Regions from separate parts of the Peribacillus sp. FSL P2-0133 genome, predicted to be linked through region 3. Evidence: riboswitches for the same ligand, from Rfam matches in the RefSeq annotation. Region 3 holds a riboswitch; each other region holds the start of a gene.
The links. Region 3 has a riboswitch for cobalamin ahead of MKY17_RS27550 (ABC transporter substrate-binding protein). Riboswitches for the same ligand answer to the same signal wherever they lie in the genome.
Positions count from the first base shown of each region.

Region 1: another riboswitch for cobalamin. It lies ahead of metE (5-methyltetrahydropteroyltriglutamate--homocysteine S-methyltransferase); the one in region 3 lies ahead of MKY17_RS27550 (ABC transporter substrate-binding protein).
Region 2: another riboswitch for cobalamin. It lies ahead of MKY17_RS05580 (ribonucleoside-diphosphate reductase subunit alpha); the one in region 3 lies ahead of MKY17_RS27550 (ABC transporter substrate-binding protein).

Region 1 covers NZ_CP150254.1:803,177-807,447, reverse strand. Annotated here, with positions in the region: gene MKY17_RS03830 (aminopeptidase) at 1-711, opposite strand, end outside; gene bcp (thioredoxin-dependent thiol peroxidase) at 723-1,193, opposite strand; gene MKY17_RS03820 (potassium channel family protein) at 1,256-1,675, opposite strand; cobalamin riboswitch at 1,922-2,114, shown strand; gene metE (5-methyltetrahydropteroyltriglutamate--homocysteine S-methyltransferase) at 2,259-4,271, shown strand, end outside.
Region 2 covers NZ_CP150254.1:1,164,935-1,169,205, reverse strand. Annotated here, with positions in the region: gene MKY17_RS05595 (SulP family inorganic anion transporter) at 1-535, shown strand, start outside; gene MKY17_RS05590 (hypothetical protein) at 621-767, shown strand; gene MKY17_RS05585 (manganese-dependent inorganic pyrophosphatase) at 868-1,797, opposite strand; cobalamin riboswitch at 2,091-2,272, shown strand; gene MKY17_RS05580 (ribonucleoside-diphosphate reductase subunit alpha) at 2,410-4,271, shown strand, end outside.
Region 3 covers NZ_CP150254.1:5,687,227-5,691,497, reverse strand. Annotated here, with positions in the region: gene MKY17_RS27565 (acyltransferase family protein) at 1-277, shown strand, start outside; tRNA gene MKY17_RS27560 (tRNA-Arg) at 484-557, opposite strand; gene MKY17_RS27555 (polysaccharide deacetylase family protein) at 762-1,634, shown strand; cobalamin riboswitch at 1,721-1,896, shown strand; gene MKY17_RS27550 (ABC transporter substrate-binding protein) at 2,077-3,042, shown strand; gene MKY17_RS27545 (iron ABC transporter permease) at 3,005-4,060, shown strand; gene MKY17_RS27540 (heme ABC transporter ATP-binding protein) at 4,067-4,271, shown strand, end outside.

The DNA of each region.
Region 1 (4,271 bases), 930 kb from region 3:
ATAGGTTGTGGGTGTGTTGAAGGATATCCTTCCATTGAGACTATCTTTTATGGGTGCTGTAAACACTTCCCCATCCGGTAAATTCTTTTTTCCGGCACATATGATGGCCGGCATACCTTTAATGGAAAAGGTCAAATCTGTCCCTGGTGAAACGATCCTGACTTTGTCAGTCCGTTCCATCAATTGTTTTAACGGTTTCAAGGCCGCCTCCATTTTCCCGTAATCCATGGTGCATACGTTCAACAGAAAGTCTTGGTACCTGTTGAAGGTCATGCCGGCTTTTTGCGCTGATGCGTTGGTGGGATAATTAAGTAAGACCCAACGTCGGTTGTTTACATAGAAAAGAGTGGGGGAATTCATAGCCTCCCCTTGAAGACGGTGCCTCTCGATGGGAACATCAGTCATTTCCACATCGTTTTCTTCCCCTGTGATGATGATGACTGCATCGATATCCGTATATTTCTTCAGAGCCCATTGCGAAGATGTGTCAAGTTGTTCCTTCACATTCCCTTGTAACAGGTGGCGGCTTATCTCATCGTCTTCGAGTTCTACATATGGATAAGCACCCACTCTGTATATTTCATCAATCAGCTCTTTCAATAACGGTTTCGTGTTGATATGCCCTCGTATGAGGATTCTCTCTTTTGGCTGTGTTTGTATCGAATGATGAATCAGCCTGGCTGCAAGCTTCGTTATTCGCTCATCCTTCATCTGCCTGTCCCTTATTTTTCGAGGTCGCGAAGAGTTTCAAGCGCTTCTTCGACGTGGCCTTTGACTTTTACTTTACGCCATTCTTTGACTACCTTACCAGCCTTATCTATCAGGAAAGTTGAACGTTCAATGCCCATATACTCCTTGCCGAAGTTCTTTTTCAATTGCCACACACCAAATGATTCGGCCGCTTCATGATTCTCGTCAGCCAGCAGCAGAAAAGGCAATCCATGTTTTTCGATGAATTTTTCATGACGTGCCGCTGGATCTGGGCTAATACCAATGATGACCGCGTTCAATTCCTCGAATTGCTCATTATGGTCCCGGAAATCACAGGCCTCCGTCGTGCAACCTGGCGTCATGTCTTTTGGATAAAAATATAAAACAATATTTTTCCCCTTAAAATCCGATAGGGAAACTATTTCACCATTGTTTGCAGGGAGTTTGAAATCAGGTGCTTTTTCTCCAATTTTAACAGTCATATTGAACCCTCCATTTCTTTCATTATGGTAAGAGTACCCAATAATCGAAAGAAACACAACTTTCATTTACCCTTCCTATCTTTCTGCTCCAAATCGATAACTGTCCGAATTACGAACGCTGCTGGCAGTGTATACCCGATGAAAGCCTGAATGGTAGCTATCATCCTGCCCATGCCAATCGGGGCTATATCTCCATACCCTACAGAAAACATCGTCATCGCACTGAAGTAAAAGGAAGTCTTCAACTGTTCATAGAAAGTGCCATCCAACCGATTGCCCATATCAAGAATCACCGAATGATTCTGAAGCTCGTATAATAAATAAATCAGTGCAAATCCAACCAATATCGTCGCATATAAATTGCCAAGCCACAGCATATCCTCCAGAGAAAACTTCTTTCCTCCCGACTCAACAAGAAATAACGTACGAATGCTCATCACCATGCAAAAAATGATTCCTGCAATCAAGATGTAGAAAGTCATCCCCCACGCCCCATTTCAAAACGCCACTCTCTCTATACATACTCCCTGTCCAAACAATATATTCTTTTTTAGGTACAGACCTCATACTTATCAACAACACACTCAATAAACTGATTCTTTTCCCGAATCTTTTTTTCCATGTTGACCCTTTTGGTCGGATATGTTAAGATTGTCTAAATTTTTATAATAGTTTTTATTTTAAAAATCTTCGGCCTGCAAACAGTTTATAAAGGCAGGTTTTGTAAAATTTCATATGTGGAAATAGGTTCCTAATTTTAAATTAGGATTAAAAGGGAAGTCCGGTGTAATTCCGGCACGGTCCCGCCACTGTAATGGGAGTGTTAGCGCCATCCAATATGCCACTGATCAAAGGATCGGGAAGGCCGCCGCTAATGATAATCCCTAAGTCAGGAGACCTGCCTATTTCGACAACACTGTTTTAACCTACGGGAGATAGGGAGGTGTTAGGGACCTTATAATTGTAAGGGGCATTCTGCATGCCTCTTATTTTAAGCATTTCTAACTTTCTCTTTTGACGGTTGGGGATGCTTTTTTTATTGTTCAATAAAATGAATGTAGGAGGATGGGAATTTTGAAAAGCAGTAGTTTGGGTTACCCACGAATCGGGGAAGATCGTGAATGGAAACGTACATTGGAAGCTTACTGGTCAGGTAAAATCGATGAAGCGGAATTTACGGCACAACTAAAGGCAATCCGTTTAGGCAACATACAAAAACAAAAGCAACGGGGCATTGATATCATTCCTGTCAATGACTTCACTTTCTATGATCAAATGCTCGATATGTCCGTCATGTTCGGTCTTGTTCCTGAACGTTATTCAGCCTATGAAGGCGGTAGGGTTCCCCTTTCCGTATATTATTCAATGGCTCGCGGAAACAATGATCAAGTCGCTTCCGAAATGACGAAATGGTTCAATACGAACTATCACTATATTGTCCCTGAATTAAAACTGCCACAGCTGACTTTAACAGAAAATAAACCACTTGCAGCATATCGGGAAGCCAAGGAAAAGCTAGGGATTGAAACGAAGCCCGTGTTGATTGGACCTTATACCTTCATCTCCCTTTCCAAAGGCTTCAATAAACAAGAGATCCCTAGTATCATCCTGAGCTTGCTTCCCCTATACACGCAAATCCTGCGGGAGTTGGAGCAAGAAGGCGTGAAGTGGGTACAAATGGACGAACCTTCTCTTGTTTCATCCATTTCCAAGGATGATATGCAAACTGTTACTTACCTATATGAAAAGCTGAATGAAGCAGCACCAAACCTGAACATCATGCTACAAACATACTTTGATGCCGTGGAACACTACCAAGAAGTCATCGAATTAAAAGTCCAAGGAATCGGTCTTGATTTTGTACATGATAAAGGGAGGAATCTAAGTAATCTTGAAGCATTCGGCTTCCCAAAGGACAAAGTGCTTGCTGCAGGTGTGATTGACGGAAAAAACATTTGGCTATCTGATTTATCGAAAAAAATTCAATTAATTGAGACTCTTAAGAAAAAGGTAGCCGAAGACCAAATCTGGCTTCAGCCCTCTTGTTCCCTGCTTCATGTCCCAGTGACCGTTCGGAATGAAACCGCACTTTCAAAAGAAGTGAAACAGGCCCTTGCTTTCGCTGATGAGAAACTTGAGGAAATCACACTCTTGGTCAAAGGGAATAATCAAGGCTTTGAAGCAATCGCCGAAAAAGTCGATGCCAATAAATTTACGGTTCAAACGTTAGCAAGTTCAAATGCACGGAATCATGGGACTGTACAATCGAAAGTCGAAAAGGTTAAAACCAGGACCGCCGGCCGTCACATTCCATTTAAAGAGCGTTACCAAAAACAACAGGAATTTTTCAAATTGCCTTTCCTTCCTTCGACTACCATCGGTAGCTTTCCGCAGACATTTGAAGTTAAACAAGCACGCGGGAAATTCAAAAGAGGAGAATGGACCGCTCAGAAATATGAAACATTCGTAAACGAAGAAATCGGCAGGTGGATCGAAATCCAAGAAGAAATCGGTTTGGATGTTCTCGTTCACGGGGAATTCGAACGGACGGATATGGTTGAATACTTCGGCCATAAGTTAGGCGGTTTCATCTTTCTGGAAAAGGGTTGGGTACAATCCTATGGATCCCGCTGCGTGAAACCACCAGTCATCTACGGCGACATCCATTTCATCGAACCGATGACAGTAAGGGAAAGTGTGTACGCACAATCACTGACGAAGAAGACGGTAAAGGGAATGCTTACAGGTCCTGTTACGATTTTAAATTGGTCATTTGTCCGTGATGATATTTCCAGGGAGAATGTTTGCTATCAGCTGGCACTCGCTTTAGAAAAGGAAGTCATTGCATTGGAATCTGCTGGAATTAAAATGATTCAGGTTGATGAGCCTGCACTTAGAGAAGGTCTGCCATTGAAAAAAAACGATCGCGACGAGTATTTGAACTGGGCTGTGAATTCATTCTTGATATCCACATCAAGCGTGGAGGATACAACCCAAATTCATACGCATATGTGCTATTGCGACTTCAACAGTTTCATGGATGTCATCTCCTCCCTCGATGCTGATGTAATTTCCATC
Region 2 (4,271 bases), 1.3 Mb from region 3:
ATTGAATGATGTCCTTATTAAAATCCCGATGGCTGCACTTGTCGCAGTCATGATCATGGTTTCAATCGGGACCTTTGACTGGTCTTCTCTAAAGAGGCTCGTTAAAGCTCCAAAGTCGGATGCAGCCGTGATGATCGTGACGGTCCTCATTGTCCTTTATACACATGATTTATCAAAAGGGGTATTCGCCGGAGTGCTCTTGAGCATGATTTTCTTTTCGGCTAAAATTTCTAAAGTGGCTGTAGAGAAAACGGAAGATGTCCAGGCTAAGAAAATCATTTATCATATCAGCGGGCAAATATTTTTCGCTTCTGTCCAGGACTTTGTTTCGAAGTTCGACTTCAAGGAAAAAGCCGATTCAATCGTCATCGACTTTTCCCATTCTAAAATCTGGGATGCTTCAGCAGTCGGTGCTGTTGATACGGTTGTTCTTAAATATCAGCTTCTGGGTATACCTGTCCAAGTGCAAGGACTCGATGAAGAAAGTTCGTTATTGCTTGAAAAACTCGCCACCTCAGAAAGTAAAATATCTTGAAGTTGTAAAATTTTGCTGAATAGAAACTTTTCAAACCGACAAAATAGATAACATGAATGATTTCCTTTTGAAAGGAGCGAAAAGCATGACACCCGAGCAGGATTATACGGCAGCAAATCTGTCACCGGATTTATTGAATGAACTGAAAAGCTTTGAAAGCAGACTTGGCGAGGAAGCCAACAAAGAACTGATTGTCATTGCCTATGAAAAAGAAAAGGAAGCTTTGAATTAAGAAAAAAGACTCAAAACACCCTTAATGGTGGTTGAGTCTTTTTTTTTGCATGTACAGAAAAAGGATGCCCATGTTTTTAATGAGCATCCCTTCTACTGTATTATTTGCTGAATACGTCCGTTAAGACTGGCACGATTTGTTTTTTACGCGATACAACGCCTTCTAAGACGGCGATGTTATTGTTTAATGAAACGTCGTATGCTTTTTCCACTGCATAAGCTGCTTTACCAAGAGCCAAGGCAACAGAATCATTAGTCAAGATATCCGTTACGACAAATAGGAATAAGTCCAATTCCTTCTCAGCGATGACCGCTTCAATCGCCGCTTCCAATTCTGCTTGCTTAGCAAGGACTTCGTTCGGATCTACAGCATTGACCTGTGCTATCTCCACTTTAGCCATTCCCATGGAGAATTCCTTTGCATCAAGAGTGATAAGCTGGGCAATCGTTTTGTCGCTCAAGTCAGCTCCAGCTTTCAACATTTCTAAGCCGTATGTTTCAGCGTCGACTCCCGCAATGGCAGCCAGTTCCATTGCTGCTGCAACGTCTTGCTCCGTGCATGTAGGAGATTTGAACAATAACGAATCGGAAATGATGGCAGACAACATAAGACCTGCGATTGCTTTAGGGACTTCAATGCCGTTTTCTTTATAAATTTTATTTAAAATGGTTGCCGTACATCCAACTGGTTCCGCACGGTAATATAGTGGATCGCTTGTTTCAAAGTTAGCGATACGGTGATGGTCGATAACTTCCAACACACGGACTTGGTCAATATCTTCAGCACTTTGCTGGCGTTCGTTATGATCGACCAGGATTACGCCTTCAGCTTCCCCTGCAACTTTTTCCACAAGGCGGGGAGCTTCGAATTTGAATTGGTCCAATGCATATTGAGTTTCACCATTTACTTCACCCAGACGAACTGGTTCAGCGTTGATACCTAACTGCTTTTTCAGGTCTGCATAAGCGATTGCTGAACAGATTGTGTCTGTATCCGGGTTTTTATGTCCAAAAACTAATACTTTTTCCAAGATTTTATCCCCTTTTTCTTAAATATTTTTCCGCGAATCCCCTCATTGCAATAAGGGAGAGCCACCTTTACTAGACAATTTATTTTAACACAAAATCGCGTAAAATCAGCGCTTGAATTACCCATTCCCCAATAAAATCTTTCATTCCTTCACACTCTGCCATCACTTTGTCAATAGATAAGGATTGGTTTTTTTCAAATATATTAGTTGAATTATCATCGTATATGGCTTACGATAATATAAGCAGAAATACTAGATATTGATTATACAAACATTAACAATAACTATATATAGAATTTTTTATAATCCAAGGTGCCAGTGATGGCTGAAAAGGGAATCCGGTGTAAACCCGGAACTGTCCCCGCAACTGTAAATGTGACGAAATGAGATACCCACTGTATAGCTCTCTATACGGGAAGGACTCAAAGTAGGGTGATCATGAGTCAGGAGACCTGCCTTGAATTTTTCACGTTTCTTATTCTTCGGGGATTGAGATGATGAAACGATAGTTTAACGGCTATTTTTTCATGGCTCTTTTATTCTATCGTTTGATCCGCTCAATTCATTGGGCGGTTTTTTTATTTTAGCGGAAGTTAACAAGGAGGATCATTAATGACTCAAACATATAACTCTACCATAAGTGAAAATGACACAGAAACGAAATCCATCCAGCTCGAGATGTTGTCAAAGGAATTCGAAGGCCATCTCGATATGGAGAAGTTCAAAAAGCGTTTTACAAAATGGCTAGATCGCAAAAGTGACTCAACCGAAGAACAGGCATCAAGAAAACTGATTCAGCTCGCTCTTGAAAGTGTGGATATCGATGCTCCGGATTGGACGTTCGTTGCTGCAGCAGAACTGTTGAATACAATGTATAGGGATGCACAAGCCAATCGAGGTTATGAAGGCATGAGTTATGGCCCATTCTATGAGCTGATCACGGAACTCTCCCAGCTTTCAGAAGGTCAGCGTTATCCCATTTATAAACCAGAACTGCTATCTTCATATACGAAAGCGGAAATTGAGGAATTGGGTTCGGTGATCGACCCGGAAAAAGATAAATTATTCTCTTACATAGGCATCTACTTATTGAACGACCGCTATCTAGCCCGCCCACAAAAGGATAAGGTCTACGAACTGCCACAAGAACGTTTCATGATCATCGCGATGGAAATCATGCGATTGGAAAAAACGGAGCACCGCCTGCAACTTATAAAAGAAGCATACTGGGCCATGTCCAATCTTTATATGACCGTTGCGACTCCTACACTCTCCAATGCAGGTAAAACACATGGACAGTTAAGCTCTTGCTTTATCGACGCAATTGAAGATTCCATTGACGGAATCTACCTATCAAACTACGATGCGGCAAAAGTATCTAAATTTGGCGGCGGTGTCGGTCTTTACGTCGGTAAGGTTCGCTCGCTTGGTTCTGATATCCGGGGCTTCTCTGGAAACAGTTCCGGCACGACTCCCTGGATTCGACTATTCAACCAGACAGCGGTAAGTGTCGATCAATTGGGTCAACGTAAAGGTGCCATCGCGATTTACTTGGATGTCTGGCATAAAGATATCATGAGCTTCCTCGATTTGAAGACACAAAACGGGGATGACAGATTAAAAGCCCATGATATTTTTACAGGTGTATGTATACCCGATTTATTCATGGAAGCTGTACGCGACAGAAAAGAATGGTATCTTTTCGATCCGCATACCGTTAAGCAAACCCTTGGATTTTCACTTGAAGATCTTTATGACGAGAAGAAAGGCGAAGGAAGCTTCAGGAATCATTATGCACTTGCTGTCGAGGCCGCAGAAAATGGCAGGCTTCCAAACTATAGCTTTGAAAAAATCAATGCGATGGACATCATGAAAAGCATCATGATTTCTCAATTAGAAGAAGGCGTACCGTATATGTTCTACCGTGATGAAGTGAATCGGAAGAATCCCAATAAACATAAAGGTATGATTTATTGTTCTAACCTTTGCACGGAGATTGCCCAAAACCTAAGCCCTTCGACGATCACGGATGAATATGAAACGGAAGATGGAGATGTTGTTGTGGTTCGTAAAAGCGGCGATTTCGTTGTCTGCAACCTTTCATCCATTAACTTGCCCCGGGCAGTGGGCAGCGATGTTTTGGAAAGATTGATTCCCATTCAGATCCGCATGCTGGATAATGTCATTGATGTGAATAATCTTCCTGTCAAACAGGCATCCATCTCGAACAAACGTTACCGGGCAATTGGTTTAGGAACGTTTGGATGGCATCATTTACTTGCCACGCAGAATATTTATTGGGAATCCGATGAGGCTGTTCACTATGCAGATGCTTTATACGAAAGGATCGCATACTTAACAATCAAGGCATCCAACGAATTGGCCAAGGAAAAAGGATCATACCCATATTTTGAAGGATCTGATTGGCATACAGGGGACTATTTCGAACTGCGTGACTATACAGATCAAAAATG
Region 3 (4,271 bases):
ATCATTAGAAACAGATGGACTAGAAGAAACTACAAAAAAAATGAATTCAGTAGATAATCAGAAAGACGAAAGCTTTTGGAGCCAATTTGAAAAAGAGAATAAATCATTGCATAAAATTGACTTAACAGATTACTTCAAGGTAAACGGTAAATTTCAGCCCATTATTGGTAATGTTATAATTTACCGTGATAATAGACATTTAACGAATACTTATTCTGAAAGTTTCGGACCTGTTTTTGAAGAAAAAATCAACGAGATAGGCTTAGTTGAAAAGTAAGTATAGCTAAAGGGTAATTTGTTTCAAGTATAATATTGCTTATCTTGATATAAAAAATCTGAGTTCTGTGTTTTAAAGGGCTCAGATTTTTTTATATCTATAGGGATTGATGAAGTAGTGTTTACTTTGTCCAACCGCCACATAAATCACAGAAAAAACCCTGCTACTACACGGAAGAACCGCGTTGTAACAGGGTTTTTAATTAGCGTCCCAGATAGGAGTCGAACCTACGACCTACAGCTTAGGAGGCTGTCGCTCTATCCTGCTGAGCTACTGGGACATATATATAAGTCGACGACTTATTTATTATATTTCTTATAGGCAAACTTTTCAAGCTTATAGCACATACTTATGAAAAAAATTTTCATTAATGCTCAGCAGGTCACTATGCTCTCGTGTTTTCCTATTAATTCATTAAATGGAATACTTTATTATCCGCTAGTTTTCTGGTACTATTATACTAGAAAAAATTAGGGGAATGATTGTGAAAAGATATAGAGTTTTATGGATGGTGGCATTGCTGGGGATTTTAATTTTACCTGGATGTTCACAAGGGATTTTAGAGGGTATAGGCATAAAGACGGCTGCACCGATTGCGGAAGAAGACATTGAAGTGGTCGAAGCGGCTGAGAATGGGGCAGGGCAGGATTTGGAAGGCCAAATCGATACGGGAAACTGGGTAACGGCCGAGTCCGCTGTCCAGCTTCCAATCTTGATGTATCACAGCATTTCTGAAGGTAATGGCCTTCGGGTTCCAAGTGAGGAATTCCGAGCACAGATGGCTTGGCTTCGGGAGAATGGTTACTATACATTATCCCCTGAAGAAGCATACCTTGTTTTAACCGAGAATCGGATGCCAAGTGAGAAGTGCGTCTGGCTTACTTTTGATGATGGCTATACAGATAACTACACGGAGGCTTTTCCGATATTAAAAGAAAATGATATGAAAGCAACTGTCTTCATGATCGGTAAGTCCATTGATAAAGGTCATCACCTGACTGAAGATCAAATGTTGGAGATGAGCAGGAATGGGATTTCGATCGAAAGCCATACCATCAACCATTTGGAGCTGAACCGCATGACGGCAGTGCAGCAAGAAGCGGAAATGGTTCAGTCGAAGGAGCTATTCGACCGTATCCTCGGCCAGGACACGACGGTGCTTTCCTATCCGGTTGGCCGGTATAATGAAGAGAGTCTAAGGCTGTCAGAAGAAGTTGGATACAAGATGGCAGTCACTACCGAACCTGGGGGAGCTTCAAGGGACCAAGGGATGCATGCCCTGCATCGAGTTCGGATTTCACCCGGGTTATCAGTCGATGGGTTTGCGTCACTGATTGAAAATGCTTCAAAGCATTGAAGGTGGAAGGGTCATTTCGTACTTGTTCAGAAAAATCATATAATAATCGATTCTTACATGGTGTATAATGAAGGAAGTGAAAATTATATACATATGAACGATTTGGTGTCTTAATGACTTAAAAGGGAAGTTGGTGAAATGCCAACGCGGTCCCGCCACTGTATATGGGAGCTGACGGCTGTGTACCACTGTATGAGATATGGGAAGGTGCCGTTGACGATGACCATGAGCCAGGAGACCTGCCAGAATTCGTACACCTGTAACCTACGCGGATGGGAAGGTGTGTGGCAGACCCTAAGAAAGAGTCCGTAATGATATTGTTGCCATGCAAGCACCTTCCGTTTAACGGGAGGTGCTTTTTGTTTTGGGGGCATCTTCCAACCAATGCGTTTTCTTTATTTAGGTGGGAAGAAATTAAATGAAAAGATTGTGGGGAATGAAAATGAAAAAGATTTTTGGTCTGATACTGTTAATGTTGCTTACTGCAGGCTTGATGGTTGGCTGCAGTGACGCTAAGGATGAAGGAAAAGAAAAGCAGCAAACGAATCATGCTCAACACGAAGCTTTCCCGATTACGATTAAAGATGCAACTGGGGAAAAAGTAACGATAGAACAAAAACCGAAGAAAATCGTTTCATTGATACCAAGTAATACGGAAGTGGTCTTTGCACTTGGTTTGGGCAAAAAGGTCGTTGGTGTGTCCGACAATGATAATTACCCGGAAGAAACGAAAGAAATTGAAAAAGTTGGCGGAATGGAAATGAACACGGAGCTGATTGTCTCCATGAAGCCTGATCTTGTTCTTGCGCATGCATCAAGTGCCCATAATTCAAATGAGGGTTTACAGCAACTTAAGGATGCTGGAATAGATGTCCTCGTAGTCAATGATGCACAAAGCTTTGACCAAGTCTATAAGTCTATTGAGATGATTGGACAGGCAACGGGAGAACATGATAAGGCAGAAGAAATCGTTACGGATATGAAAACGAAACTCAAGGATATCCAGGAAAAGGCCAAATCCGTAAAGGAAGCGGATAGGAAGACAGTTTTAGTGGAAGTTTCGCCTTCACCGGAAATATACACACCTGGTAAAAATACTTTCATGAATGAGATGCTTACTATTATTTCAGCGGATAATGCTGCTGCAGAATTGGACGGATGGGCAAAAATTGATGAAGAGTCGATGATTGCTGCAAATCCGGATGTCATCATTACAACGTATGGTTACTATACGAAAGATTCAGTAAGTGAAGTGAAGGGCCGAAAAGGATGGCAAGACGTAAATGCTATTAAGAATGGCCAAGTCTTTGATGTCCATTCAGACTTGGTGACCCGTTCCGGTCCACGTTTAATAGAGGGAGTAGAGGAACTTGCCAAATCAGTCTATCCGAACCAATTTGACAACTAAATGGGCGTTTGCTTATTTGATTGCGTTGTTAATTTTGTTATTCGCAATGACGATAGGCATTTCCTTTGGTTCGGTGCCAGTACCGGTTCCCGTACTTATGCAAATAATCGGCAAGGAGATTTTCCATTTGCCGATTTCTGCTGATCCGGATATTATGCTTACGAATATCGTGATGAACATCCGCTTGCCGCGCGTATTGCTTGCGGGTTTGGTCGGGGCATCACTTGCGATTGCGGGTGCGGCTTTTCAGGGACTGCTCCGGAACCCGCTCGCTGATCCTTACACATTGGGTATTTCATCAGGAGCATCGGTCGGCGCCGTATTGACAATATTCTTGAATATTTCACTGCCGTTCATCGGTTTATATACTCTTCCGGCACTGAGCATCTTATGCTCAGTGCTCACGATGCTTTGTGTACTGACGTTTGCAAAAAAAATGGATCGATCGATGAAAGTGGAAACGATCATTTTAACGGGGATCATTTTTAGCTCGTTTTTAAGTGCCTTCATTTCATTGATGATTGCGCTGACGGGTGATGAATTAAGACAAATCATCGGCTGGCTGATGGGAAGCGTTTCAATGCGCGGATGGAATTACATTGCAATCATTTTGCCGTTTTTTATCATTGGTTCATTGATCTTGATCATGAATACAAGTGAATTGAATGCGATGACTTTCGGGGAAGACCGGGCAAAACACTTAGGTGTGAATGTTAAGCGGCGGAAAATGTGGATCTTGATAGCCGGTTCGACATTGACAGGTGCAGCCGTTGCCGTTTCGGGGGCGATTGGCTTTGTAGGATTGGTCATTCCTCATTTTGTCCGAAAGATTTGGGGGCCTGACCATAAACATTTACTTCCGTTGTCATTGTTGATAGGAAGCGGATTCTTAATATTGGCGGATTTTGTGGCACGAACGATCATTGCCCCATCGGAACTGCCGATCGGGGTGATCACCTCACTTATCGGGGCACCTGCATTTGCGCTGATTTTATTAAAGAGACGGAGAGAAGGGTAAAAACGGATGCTTGAAGTAAGAGGGTTAACAGGTGGATATCATAACAAAGCTGTTTTGGACTCTGTCTCTTTTGATGTACATAAAGGGGAATTATTCGGGATTCTTGGTCCAAATGGCAGCGGAAAAACGACACTTTTAAGCATGCTTAGCGGGGTGCTCGATTATAAAGGCGGAAGCGTACGGATAAGAGGTAGGGATTTGAAGGATTATT